4 regions of the Pantoea osteomyelitidis genome follow, and region 4 is predicted to be linked to each of the others. Evidence: predicted binding sites of a transcription regulator. Region 4 holds the regulator's gene; each other region holds the start of a gene.
What was found. The regulator CRP, encoded in region 4, controls carbon source genes, mostly activating them, when cyclic AMP is high. The targets are predictions, from matches to a motif close to ATGTGANNNNNNTCACAT.
Positions count from the first base shown of each region.

Region 1: psiE (phosphate-starvation-inducible protein PsiE) is a predicted target of CRP. The motif match lies at 1,358-1,375, and genes of this name have one in related genera.
Region 2: ABU178_RS02720 (nucleoside-specific channel-forming protein Tsx) is a predicted target of CRP. The motif match lies at 1,664-1,681, and genes of this name have one in related genera.
Region 3: ABU178_RS13530 (YfcZ/YiiS family protein) is a predicted target of CRP. The motif match lies at 1,896-1,913, and genes of this name have one in related genera.

Region 1 is NZ_JBGFSN010000003.1:26,540-29,633, reverse strand. Features, by position in the region: gene ubiA (4-hydroxybenzoate octaprenyltransferase) at 1-264, opposite strand, end outside; gene ubiC (chorismate lyase) at 296-808, opposite strand; gene psiE (phosphate-starvation-inducible protein PsiE) at 903-1,313, opposite strand; gene ABU178_RS02375 (UTRA domain-containing protein) at 1,421-2,128, opposite strand; gene ABU178_RS02370 (ABC transporter substrate-binding protein) at 2,352-3,094, shown strand, end outside.
Region 2 is NZ_JBGFSN010000003.1:99,990-103,083, forward strand. Features, by position in the region: gene ABU178_RS02710 (response regulator) at 1-242, shown strand, start outside; gene ABU178_RS02715 (sensor histidine kinase) at 239-1,594, shown strand; gene ABU178_RS02720 (nucleoside-specific channel-forming protein Tsx) at 1,879-2,742, shown strand; gene yjdN (VOC family metalloprotein YjdN) at 2,794-3,094, opposite strand, start outside.
Region 3 is NZ_JBGFSN010000004.1:1,826,345-1,829,438, forward strand. Features, by position in the region: gene fadJ (fatty acid oxidation complex subunit alpha FadJ) at 1-36, opposite strand, end outside; gene fadI (acetyl-CoA C-acyltransferase FadI) at 33-1,346, opposite strand; gene ABU178_RS13530 (YfcZ/YiiS family protein) at 1,507-1,803, opposite strand; gene fadL (long-chain fatty acid transporter FadL) at 2,159-3,094, shown strand, end outside.
Region 4 is NZ_JBGFSN010000008.1:19,956-23,049, forward strand. Features, by position in the region: gene ABU178_RS16890 (phosphoribulokinase) at 1-155, shown strand, start outside; gene ABU178_RS16895 (OsmC family protein) at 191-595, opposite strand; gene crp (cAMP-activated global transcriptional regulator CRP) at 898-1,530, shown strand; gene ABU178_RS16905 (YccS/YhfK family putative transporter) at 1,589-3,094, shown strand, end outside.

The DNA of each region.
Region 1 (3,094 bases), on a different contig from region 4:
TTTTTCACTCACGGCGCCGCTCGGCAACGGCCGTCCCTGGGTGCGCTTAACATGACCATCCACTTTGCGATCGGCGAAATCATTGATCACGCAGCCAGCGGCGCGCATCACTATCACGCCCAGCACAAAAACCAACAGCACCGACAGCGGCGGCACCGCCATATCGGCCAGCCACAACGCCCAGAGCGTCGGCCACATCAACAGCAAAGTCCCAATGGGTTTATCAATGCGCATCAGGCGGCTGTAAGCCTGAAACTTGCTCATCTGTAAGCTATTTTGCACGATTTTCACTTCCTCACATCGAACTGCGGTAGAGCGGCGAAGCCGGTAAAAAAAGTTCGGTCAGCAGCAGCGGTTTTCCTGACAACCGCAGCCGTGAACGACGCCCCCAGAGCTGTTCAACACGACCAGGCTCGATAAAATCACGGCTCAGGGTCGAAGAGGAAAAAAGATAGCGGCCCAGCGGACGGGTGCCCAACTGCTGCAGCAACGCCTCCGGCCCGTTCAGGGTGCTTTCCGGCACCAGCGTGCGGCCAGCCAGCCAGGGTTCGCCGTCGCCATACAGAATAATTTCCCGCAGCCAGAAACGCGTATCTTCAGGCAGCAGCGCGGACTCTTCAGGAATATCCGAGGCGTGGATAAAGGTTTCACGCACCGGCTCCACCGACACCCGCTGACAGTGGCGCTCAAAGCGCCGGGTCATGGAATCCTCTTCCATCAGCCAGTCCAGCAACGGTGCGTTCAGCGCGGGCGAGGAAGGCGGCAACCAGTGAAGTTGACGTAACAGGGTGAGCGCGTCTTGCGACATTTGGCCTCTCCGGTCAAAACAGATGCCATAGTGTAACGCAGAGGCGCGGGCAGAACACCTGCCCGCTATCTGCCAGCGCTATCGAACCGCACAACTACTCCCGTTTCAGCCGGTTACTGTTGGCCAGCCAGAGCGTCACCACCAGCATAAAGATCGCCACGGAATAGCAGAGGGTATCGAAGGGATTTTTGTGATCGACAATAATCAGGCGAATAATTGCCGTAATGCCGATATAGACAAAATAGCGCAGCGGGAAATGGTAGCCCGACTGGAAATATTTCACGATCAGCGCAATGAATTCAAAATAGAGAAAATAGATCACAATCCCGTCGATCAGCAGATAGGAAGAGGCCTGCTCACCGCTGTTCAGCAGCACATTAGCCAGATGGATAGTCTCTTTACTGAGGAATATTACCAGGATCACCGCCAGCATCAGCAGCCCCAGGTTCAGCACCCATTGCAGCACGGTGGCAATATGCCGTCCCGTGGTTGTTTTCGCGTTCATGTCTCGCCTCAAAATGTAAATATTGCTGGAGCCATCATGCGGGAGTGAGACATGAATCACAATATAAGCCTTGAGACAGAGCAGGACAGCGGAGCAGCAGACTGAGGTTAGACCTCGACATCGACACAAAGCGCATCGTAGCGCCAGTATTCGCAGTCACAGTCGATAACCCGCCTGTGCTGATCGCGGTTAATGCGGGTAATCAGCAAACCGGGCATACCGGTTGCCACCTTCAGCGCTGGCGCAGCGAAATCGGGCAGCGGGCCAGGCACAATGGTGAAGCGCGCGCCGCCGTAGCGGATGCCGTAGCGCTGGTCGTAGAGATCGGTCAGCGAGCGCGTTAAATCCTCATCCAGCAGGCCGGGAAACCAGGCGGGGTTTAGATAGTGCTCAACATAGAGCACGACGCGGCCATCAATGCTGCGCAGCCGTTTGATGCAGTACGCGCGCGATCCCGGCGGCAGCAACAAATCTTTTGCCTGACGGCCAGTGACCAACACTTCATGCGCCGCCAGCACCTCTGTGCGGGCAACGCGTCCCTGCTCTGCCGCCATAGCGTGAAAATGGCTGTGGTGTAATGGGTTATAGACCAGACGCGGCGGCGCGATAAACCAGCCGCGACGCAGCTCACGGTAAATTTTCCCCTGCGCTTCCAGCTGGCCCAGCGCCTCGCGCAGCGTGATGCGCGTGGTGGAAAATTGTTCGCTCAACGCCCGCTCCGATGGCAAGCGCCCGCCGGTAAATTCGTCGGCGGCAATACGCGCCAGCAACGCCTCGCAGATTACGTCCACGGTTTTCACAGCAGCTGATACCACAACACAAGCCTCATTTTGGGGCGAAACTGCACTGTGACAGTTCGATGACAGAACAAAAGTAACCGCTCACTGCGGCCTGGAGGGAGAAGCATAGCGGCTGGTCGCCTCGCCTTGCCGCATTTACCGCTGTGGTCATAAAACCTTCATCTCAGCAAGCTACATTGGCTCGGATCTTGCTGGTCTAGTCCAACAGGCCATTCAACTTACACCGGGAGCATCTGAGATGAAAGCGTTTATCGCCTCTGTATTAAGCAGTGCCATTATGCTTGCTCTACCCACCGCGCAGGCGGCTGACGGCGATCTCGCCGCGCTGGAAAAAGCCGCGCGCAGCGAAGGCCAAATCAACAGCGTCGGCATGCCGGACAGCTGGGCCAACTGGAAAGATACCTGGAACGACATCAGCAGCAAATATGGTCTGAAGCACAGCGATACCGATATGTCATCGGCGCAGGAGCTGGCCAAGTTCGCGGCGGAGAAAGAGAACGCCAGCGCGGATATCGGCGACGTGGGGGCAGCTTTTGGCCCGATCGCGGTCGCTAAAGATTTGGCGATGCCCTTTAAGCCGACGCACTGGGATCAGGTGCCTGAGTGGGCGAAAGATAAAGCGGGAAACTGGATGCTGGCCTATACCGGCACCATCGCTTTTCTGGTGGATAAACAGCAGGTAAAAGACATCCCCCACAGCTGGGCCGATCTGAAAAAAGGTAAGTATGTGGTTACTATCGGTGATGTCGGCGTCGCAGCTCAGGCGGCTAACGGCGTGCTGGCAGCCAACTACGCCCTCGGCGGCGATGAAAAAAACCTGAAGCCAGCGTTGGCCTTCTTTGCCGACCTGGCGAAGCAGGGACGTCTGGGCGTGACCGATCCGGTGATTGCCAATATCGAAAAGGGTGAAGTTCAGATGGCGGTGGTTTGGGACTTCAACGGCCTTAACTATCGCGATCAGATCGATAAAAGCCGCTATGA
Region 2 (3,094 bases), on a different contig from region 4:
AGGTGCTCTATAAGGGGCAACGCGAACAGCTGACGGCGCGCGAATATGCGCTGCTTTACGCGCTGCTGGAGCGTCCGGGCGCTATCCTCTCGCGGGAGCAGCTGGAAAATCGCATCTACGGCTGGGGCGAAGAGGTAACGAGCAACGCCGTAGATGTGTTGATCCACGGTATGCGCCGCAAGCTGGATAACGATGCGATCCGCAACGTGCGCGGCCTCGGCTGGCGGGTACCGGCAATATGAAAGCCTGGCCTTTTATGCGCTCGCTGCGCAACAAGCTGCTCAGCACGCTGCTGGCAATTCATCTGATCATGATCGGCGGCGTGAGCTGGTATTTCTTCAGCTGTTACGGCGACATGATCGGCACCATGAAGGATGACCAGCTGTCAAAAATCGCCGATGCCTGGGCGACCAACAAACAAATCCCCGCGCTGATGCCGCTGATGCCCCATGCCGATAAGCTGAAAAGCGCCTATGTGGTTCAGCTCTGGGACAGCAATAACCAGCTGCGCGCCAGCTCCTGGCCTGCGCTGCATGTGCCGCTGCAAACCACCAAAGGGTGGCATGACGTCAGCGCAGGCCGCTGCCATGATTGCGCATGGCGGGTGTTTACCCGCGCCGGTGCGCCGGGCAGCGATATCGGAACTATTCAGGTGCTGCATAATCTCGGCTACATGAAAACGGTAGTGGTGCAGCGTGCGCTCTCGGCCATCGTGCCGCTACTGCTGATGATGCCGCTGTCGCTGCTGGTGATCTGGCTGGTGGTGCGCAAAATTACCCGCGATCTGCGCACCGCCTCGCGCCATATCGCCGCGCAGGAGACGCACCATCCTTACAGCGTGCCGCCCGACGGCCTGCCCGACGAGATCCTGCCGCTGATCGCCGCCTATAACTCGCTGCTGGATAAGCTGCGCGCCGCCTGGTCGGCACAGCGGCAGTTTCTGGAAGACGCTGCTCACGAGCTGCGCACGCCGGTAACGGCGGTAACCCTGCAGCTGGAGAACCTGCGTCAGCACATTCAGCCAGGAGAGGCGAGCCGTCAGTTCGATCAGCTGGAGGCGGGCGTCACGCGCACGCGCCATCTGGTGACGCAGCTGCTGAATATCTCGCGTCAGGAAGATCGCTCGGTGATCGCCACGATAGAGAACATTGAGCTGGAGGAGGTGCTGAAAGAAAGCATTGAACAGCTGATGGTGGTGGCGGATAAGCGCGGTATCGATATTGGCTACAACGGCACCACCCATTATCGCTTGCAGGCCAGCCGCTCCGATCTGCGTAGCCTGTTTGATAACCTGATCGGCAATGCGATGCTGCATACGCCGGAAGGGAGCCTGGTGGATGTGCTGCTGCACCGCGTCGCCGGGCACACGGTGGTGGATATCGTCGATAACGGGCCCGGTATGCCCGAATCCTTTATCGATCGCGCCTTTGACCGCTTCACCCGTTCGCCCGACGTGCAGGCGCAGGGCAGTGGACTCGGTTTATCTATCGTGCGCAGCGTGGCGCAAAAACACCGTATGCAGGTTTCTCTTTCTAATTGTTTCGGTCCGCAGGGCGAAATCTGCGGTTTACAGGTACGCGTAACCCTTCCCTGATCTCTGCCACTTTTGCAACGAACCAGACAACGTAAACGGTTGCCTGGTTCCGTTCGTTACAGCGTTATTTTGTGATCTTCATCACATATTAACGGAATTGAAATGCAACACATTTTGACAAACGTGATCAAAATCTATTTTCTATCGCTTTGCGACCAATACTCTAAGCAAACTCAAAACCGGGTCCCGATAACACGGTTAAAAACTCACCGCCCACCCGCTGGGATTGATTTCACTCCGACTGCATGTTCACCGATGCGGTCGAAAGCATGTGGTTAACAATAATGAAATTCAAAGCATTGATAGCAGGCGCCTTACTGGCTGGCTCATACACGGGCGCGGTACAGGCTGATAGCGATCCGCAGTATGTTTCCGACTGGTGGCACCAGAGCGTAAACGTGGTGGGCAGCACCCACACCCGTTTTGGACCGCAGTTCAACAACGACGTTTACCTCGAATATGAAGCCTTTGCTCATAAAGACTGGTTCGATTTCTACGGCTACCTGGATCTGACTAACTTCTTTGGCGTCGGCAACAGCAACGCCAACGGCATTTTCGATCACGGTTCGCCGATGTTTATGGAGATTGAACCGCGTTTCTCCATCGACAAGCTGACCGGCACCAGCCTGGCTTTCGGCCCGTTCAAAGAGTGGTATTTCGCCAACAACTATATCTACGACATGGGCCACAACAGCGCTAACCGTCAGAACACCTGGTATATGGGTCTGGGCACCGACATCGACACCCACAGCGATGTTGGCCTGTCGCTGAACGTCTATGCCAAATATCAGTGGGAAAACTACGGCGCGGCGAACGAAAACAGCTGGGATGGCTATCGCTTCAAGGTGAAATATTTCGTGCCGATTACCACGCTGTGGGGCGGCAACCTGAGCTATATCGGCTTTACCAACTTCGACTGGGGTTCCGACCTTAACGAGAAGGGTGGTTCGTCACGTACCAGCAACTCTATCGCCTCCAGCCATATCCTGTCGCTGGCTTACGATCACTGGCACTACTCGGCAGTAGCGCGTTACTTCCATAACGGCGGACAGTGGGCTGATGGTCGCGAGCTGAACTTCGGCAACGGACCTTTTGAAGTGAAATCGACCGGCTGGGGTTACTACCTGGTGGTAGGTTATAACTTCTGATTGAACGCCCGGCCTTCCCTGCGCGCAGGAAAGGCCGGGCGGAAAGCGCTGTCAGCTGTGCTTTACCACGTTGATGCGCCACGGAATGCCGAACTTATCAATAAACATGCCGAACCCGTTGGCCCAGAAGGTCTCCTGCCATGGCGTGGTGACTTTTCCTCCCGCCGACAGCTTCTCAAACCAGGCTTTTCCCTGCGCTTCATCGGTAGTGGCCAGGCTCACCGCATAACCCGCATGGGGGGACGCCGGCGGATGATCGGTGTTGCCGTCGCTCATCATGATCTCGCCCTGACCAATACGCAGATGCGCATGCATGATTTTATCCGGCGGGAATGGCGCGGCAGAAGCATCG
Region 3 (3,094 bases), on a different contig from region 4:
GCGCATCTGCAGATGAAAAGCGGTGGTTTGCGTCATGCTTCCACCTCCAGCACCATCGCCGCGCCCAATCCGCCTGCCGCACAGGCGGTCACCAGGCCAAGGCCGCCGCCGCGCCGTCGCAACTCATGCAGCGTTTGGGTAATCATGCGCGCGCCGGTCGCCGCGAAGGGATGGCCGTAGGCGATGGACCCGCCCAGCACGTTGAATTTTTCCTCATTCACTTCCCCCAACGCCTCAGGACGATTCAGCGTCTCGCGGGCGAAGCGCCTATCGTTAAACAGCTTCAGGTTACACAGGGTTTGTGCAGCAAAGGCTTCGTGCATATCGATGAGCGTGAGGTCATTCAGGGCAATCCCGGCCCGATCCAGCGCCAGCGGCGAGGCATAAGCGGGTCCCAACAGCATGTTCTGCCAGACATCAATGGCGGTGAAGGCGTAGCTGCGCAGATAGCCCAGCGGCGTGAAGCCCAGCGCGCGCGCGCGTGTCTCGCTCATCAGAATCAGCGCGGCAGCGCCGTCGGTAAGCGGCGTGCTGTTGGCTGCGGTAACGCTGCCATGATAGCGATCAAAAGCCGGGCGCAGACGTGCGTAATCCGCTGCAATGGAATTCATACGCACGTTATTATCCTGCTCAACCGCCGCTTTCCAGGGTGGTACAAACGCAGGCATCACTTCCTGCGCCAGCTTCCCTGATTGCCACGCCAGTGCTGCTCGCTGATGCGAGCGGTGCGCCAGCGCATCCTGCTGCTCCCGGCTGATATGCCAGCTTTTCGCCATCTGCTCGGCGGTATCGCCCATGCGCAGGCCGGTTGAGTATTCCGCTACCGCCGGCGGCACCGGCAACAGATCGCGCGGACGCAGGCGCTTCAGCACCTTGAGCTTACGGGAAAAACCACGGGCTTTATTGAGGTCCACCAGCGCGCGCGCCAGGGATTTCGTGACGCCAATCGGCAACACCGATGAGGAGTCAGCACCGCCAGCGATACCCGCCTGGATAGTGCCAGCCATCAGGCTTTCCGCCACGTTCGCCACCGCCTGAAAGCTGGTTGCGCAGGCGCGACTGACGCTGTACGCGTCGGTATGAACGCTCAGCCCACTGCTGAGCACAATTTCACGCGCGATATTAGGCGCTTCCGGCATCTGTACCACCTGACCAAATACCAGCTGTTCGATAACATCGACAGGCATTTCGCTACGCGCCATTAATTCACTGACCACCATCCGTCCCAGTTCCACGGCAGGAATGCCATGAAACGCGGTAGCCTGGCGGACAAACGGCGTACGTAAGCCATGGGTTATGGCGATGCGATCGCCCTGACGCGTCAGCAGCGGCTGCGCTTTACTCATTATTTTCACCTGTGAATCGGAACCTGGCGTCATTGCCAAAAGAGGTCAGACCTGATCCACAGTGTTAACCAGAAGCGCGGCGCTCGCCAACAGAGGAGAGGAAAATTGAGAATAAGCACACGAAACAAAAGAAAAAGGCCGCGCAACGGCGGCCCTGTGGTTAGCGTAATCCCAGCTGAAAAATCATCGCTTCCGCCTGACAGGCAAAGGTGAAATCAACATTCAGTTGTACGCCTTCGCTGGTTTCCACCCTACGCGCGTTAATGTTGCAGGGTTCCGATTCGACCTGACGCGCCTTTTCCGTCAGGCTCGCCAGCATTGCTTCGGCCTCATGATGGTTGGTAAACATTTGTGACCAGCTGGCAGCGCAATCGTTGTTATCGATAACCGTGCCGACATCGACGCAGCAGCAGGCAGCGGTTTCGTTAGCACTACGGTTTTTAAGGGCCTCAGTCATCTTTTTCTCCTGACGGTTTCCTGCAATGAATGTGCAAATTTCTGCTGGAAAGTGTACGCCCCTCGTACATTTATCGCTATGATTGCAGCGCTAAGTGACGAATATCACAATAAAATTTGATCCAAAACAAATCAGACGTTTTATGCTAAACCGGTCCCCCCCGCTTTTTGTTATGCAGATCTGATTTTATCGATCAATTAGGAAATATTTAAAAAACAATATTGCAACATGGACACAGGTCAGACCTATACTTGCCGCACTGGTCCGATCTCCAGGTTTCAGATCATCGCCTGGAATCCGCCGTCCTTGTTACGCGACGTAACAGATAAATAATAATTCACATGAGGTTGTGGTCATGAACCATAAAAACCTGTTTATAAAATCAGCCGTGGCGGCTGCAGTGGCGCTTGTTTCCTCTCAGGTTTATGCCGCTGGCTTTCAGCTTAATGAATTTTCATCAATCGGCCTGGGGCGCGCCTATTCAGGCGAAGGCGCCATGGGCGACACCGCTGCCTCAGCGAGCCGCAACCCGGCGACCATGGCGTTGATGGATCGTCCGATGTTCTCGATCGGCGCCGTGTTTATCGATGCGGATGTGGATATCAGCGGAACCAGCCCGAGCGGCAGAAGCCTGAGTGCCAATAATATTACCCCGACCGAATGGGTACCCAATATCCATTACGTCCATCCGATTAACGATCAATGGTGGATTGGCGCATCAGCCACAACCAACTACGGGCTGGCGACAGAATACAGCCATAATTACGCCGCCGGTCCCTATGCCGGTGAAACCGACCTGATGACCAGCAACCTCAATTTAAGTACCGCTTACCGCCTGAATGACCATTTCAGTTTCGGCGTGGGTTTTGATGCGGTCTATGCCCGTGCGAAAATCGAGCGCTATGCTGGCGAGACCTTTGCGCAATACCGTTTGCCTGCCGATACCCAAATCTCTTATCTGAAAGGCAATGAGTGGGGTTACGGCTGGAACGCCGGAATTCTGTATGAAGTGGATAAGAACAACCGCTTCGGTCTGAGCTATCGCTCTGAAGTTGATATCGATTTCAAAGGCGCCTATAAGAGTAGCCTGCCTTCTGCCCTGAATCCGGCGCTGCAATCCTCCGGCCTGTATGGCACCAACGGCAGCACAACGCCGGGTTATCTGACGCTGGATCTGCCTGAAATGTGGGAGCTGTCGGGCTGGCATAAAGTAGCGCCGCAGTGGGCGGTTCACTATAGCCTGACCTACACCAGCTGGAGCCAGTTCCAGGAGCTGAAAGCGACCGGCACC
Region 4 (3,094 bases):
GGATCGATTTTCCCTATCTGCTGGCGATGTTGCAGGGATCATTTATTTCGCACATCAACACGTTGGTGGTGCCGGGCGGCAAAATGGGTCTGGCGATGGAGTTGATCATGGGGCCGCTGGTAAAACGGCTGATCGAAGGGAAACGTATCGAATAAGCTGTGAGGCCGCCGCGTCCGGCCTCACGCTGGCGTTACTGCGCCACGACTTCGTAGCTGTGGGTGATCTCCACGCCTTTGCCCAGCATGATCGCCACCGAGCAGTACTTTTCCGCTGAGAGATCCACCGCGCGCGCCACCGCTTTGTCGCTAAGATCTTTGCCGCTGACAATAAAGTGCAGATTAATATAGGTAAAAATGCGCGGCGCCTCTTCGCGGCGCTCGGAGGTCAGCTTCACTTCGCAGTCCGCCACTTCGTTGCGTCCTTTTTGCAGGATCGACACTACGTCAATAGCGCTGCATCCGCCTGCGGCCATCAGCACCATCTCCATCGGACTCGGCGCTTTGTCGCCCGAGTTGCCATCCATCAGCACCTGATGACCGGATGAGGATTCTCCCAAAAATGTCAGCCCTTCAACCCACTTCACACGAGCCTGCATAATAAACTCTCCTGATTCATTTAGTTAACGTCAGAGTACGCCCTCGCCGGCGAAACAGCAATCGGCCGGATTCGCCGTTTGCTGAAGCGAGACAACACAAGACAGTCGGTGAAAGCTGTGCTACAAACAGAGCTGAAAATATTTTTCGTCACTTATAGACGAATGCGGGACGAATCACGAGCACAGCTCACGACGGAGACCCGAATAATTTCCTGAATGGGAAACGCTTGACGATTTCACCGCCTGACAGGGAAAACGGCCCCCTGTATTTTGGGCACGATTACAACAGAGGATAACAGAGAATGGTTCTCGGAAAACCGCAAACAGACCCTACACTCGAATGGTTCCTGTCCCATTGTCATATTCATAAATACCCATCGAAAAGTACCTTGATTCACCAGGGCGAAAAGGCTGAAACGCTTTACTACATCGTGAAAGGCGCCGTTGCGGTGCTGATTAAAGATGAAGAAGGTAAAGAGATGATCCTCTCCTATCTGAATCAGGGCGATTTTATTGGCGAGCTTGGCCTGTTTGAAGAGGGCCAGGAGCGCAGTGCCTGGGTACGCGCGAAAACCGCGTGCGAAGTGGCTGAAATTTCCTATAAAAAATTTCGCCAGCTGATCCAGGTGAACCCGGATATTTTAATGCGCCTCTCATCGCAGATGGCGCGTCGCCTGCAGGTGACTTCAGAGAAAGTGGGTAATTTAGCTTTCCTTGATGTGACGGGCCGCATCGCTCAGACGCTGCTTAACCTGGCGAAACAGCCGGACGCCATGACCCACCCCGACGGGATGCAGATCAAAATCACCCGTCAGGAGATCGGTCAGATCGTTGGCTGCTCACGCGAAACCGTCGGACGTATTCTGAAAATGCTGGAAGATCAGAATCTGATCTCCGCACACGGCAAAACGATCGTCGTCTACGGCACCCGCTAATTCCGTATCACTCACGGCGTGATGGCAACATCGCGCCGTTTTTATTTGCGATGAGCTGATGTGGCGCCGAATCATCTACCATCCTGAAGTCAACTACGCCCTGCGGCAAACGCTGGTTCTTAGCCTGCCGGTGACGCTCGGCTGGCTGCTGGGCGATCTGCAAAACGGACTGCTGTTCTCGCTGGTGCCCGCCTGCTGCAATATCGCCGGTCTGGACACGCCCCATAAACGTTTTTTTAAACGGCTGATTGTCGGCGGCAGTTTGTTTGCCGCCAGCAGTTTGCTGATCCAGTGGCTGACGCTGAAGCAAGTGCCGTTGCCGCTGATTCTGTTTCTGATGCCGCTGCTGCTGGGCGTTACCGGCGAGATCAGTCCACTGCATGGACGGTTGCTGCCCGGCGCGCTGATCGCTGCCATCTTCACTCTCGGCCTGGAAGGGCATATGCCTGTCTGGGTGCCGCCGCTGCTCTATATCGGCGGCACGCTCTGGTATGGGCTGTTCAACTGGTTCTGGTTCTGGCTGTGGAAAGAGCAGCCGATGCGCGAAACCCTGAGCCTGCTTTTTCGCGAGCTGGCGGATTACTGCGACGCCAAATATACCTTGCTGACGCAGCTCACCGATCCGGAAAAAGCGCTGCCGCCGCTGCTAACGCGCCAGCAAAAAGCGGTGGATCTCATCACCACCTGCTATCAGCAGATGCACATGCTCTCCGCCAGCCGGGACAACAGCCATAAGCGGCTGACGCGCGCCTTTCAGGTTGCGCTCGATCTGCAGGAGCATATTTCCGTCAGCCTGCATCAGCCGGAAGAGGTGCAGAAGCTGGTGGAGCAGAGCCACGCCGAAGCGGTGATCCGCTGGAATGCCAAAACCATCTCCACGCGCCTGCGCGAACTGGCGGACGACATTCTTTATCATCAGCTGCCGGACCGGTTCGACATGGATAAGCAGCTCGGCGCGCTGGAGAAGATCGCCCGCCAGCATCCGGATAATCCGGTGGGCAACTTCTGCCTCTATCACTTCAGCCGCATCGCGCGCGTGTTGCGCAGCCAGAAGCCGCTCTATCAGCGCGACCTGATGGCCGATCGCCAGCGCCGTCTGCCGCTGCTCGCCGCCCTGCGCAGCTATCTGTCGCTCAAGTCCGCCGCGCTGCGCACCGCGGCACGCTTTGCCGTGATGCTGATGTTTGGCAGCACGCTGGCGCTGTTCTTTAATATTCCCAAGCCCTTCTGGATATTGATGACCATCATGTTTGTCAGTCAGAACGGCTATAACGCCACGCGGGTCCGTATTCAGCACCGGGCGCTCGGCACCTTTGCCGGGCTGGTGATCGCGGCGGCGACGCTGCGCTTCGCCGTGCCGGAATCAATCGTGCTTTCCGGCATGCTGGCGATTACCCTGATCAGCTATCTGTTTATCCGCAAATCTTACGGCTGGGCAATGGTCGGCTTTACCGTCACGGCGGTGTACTCACTGCAACTGCTCTCGCTGAACGGCGCGCAGTTTTTGCTGCCGCGCCTGATGGATACGCTGATGGGTTGTCTGATCGCTTTTGGCGGGATGATC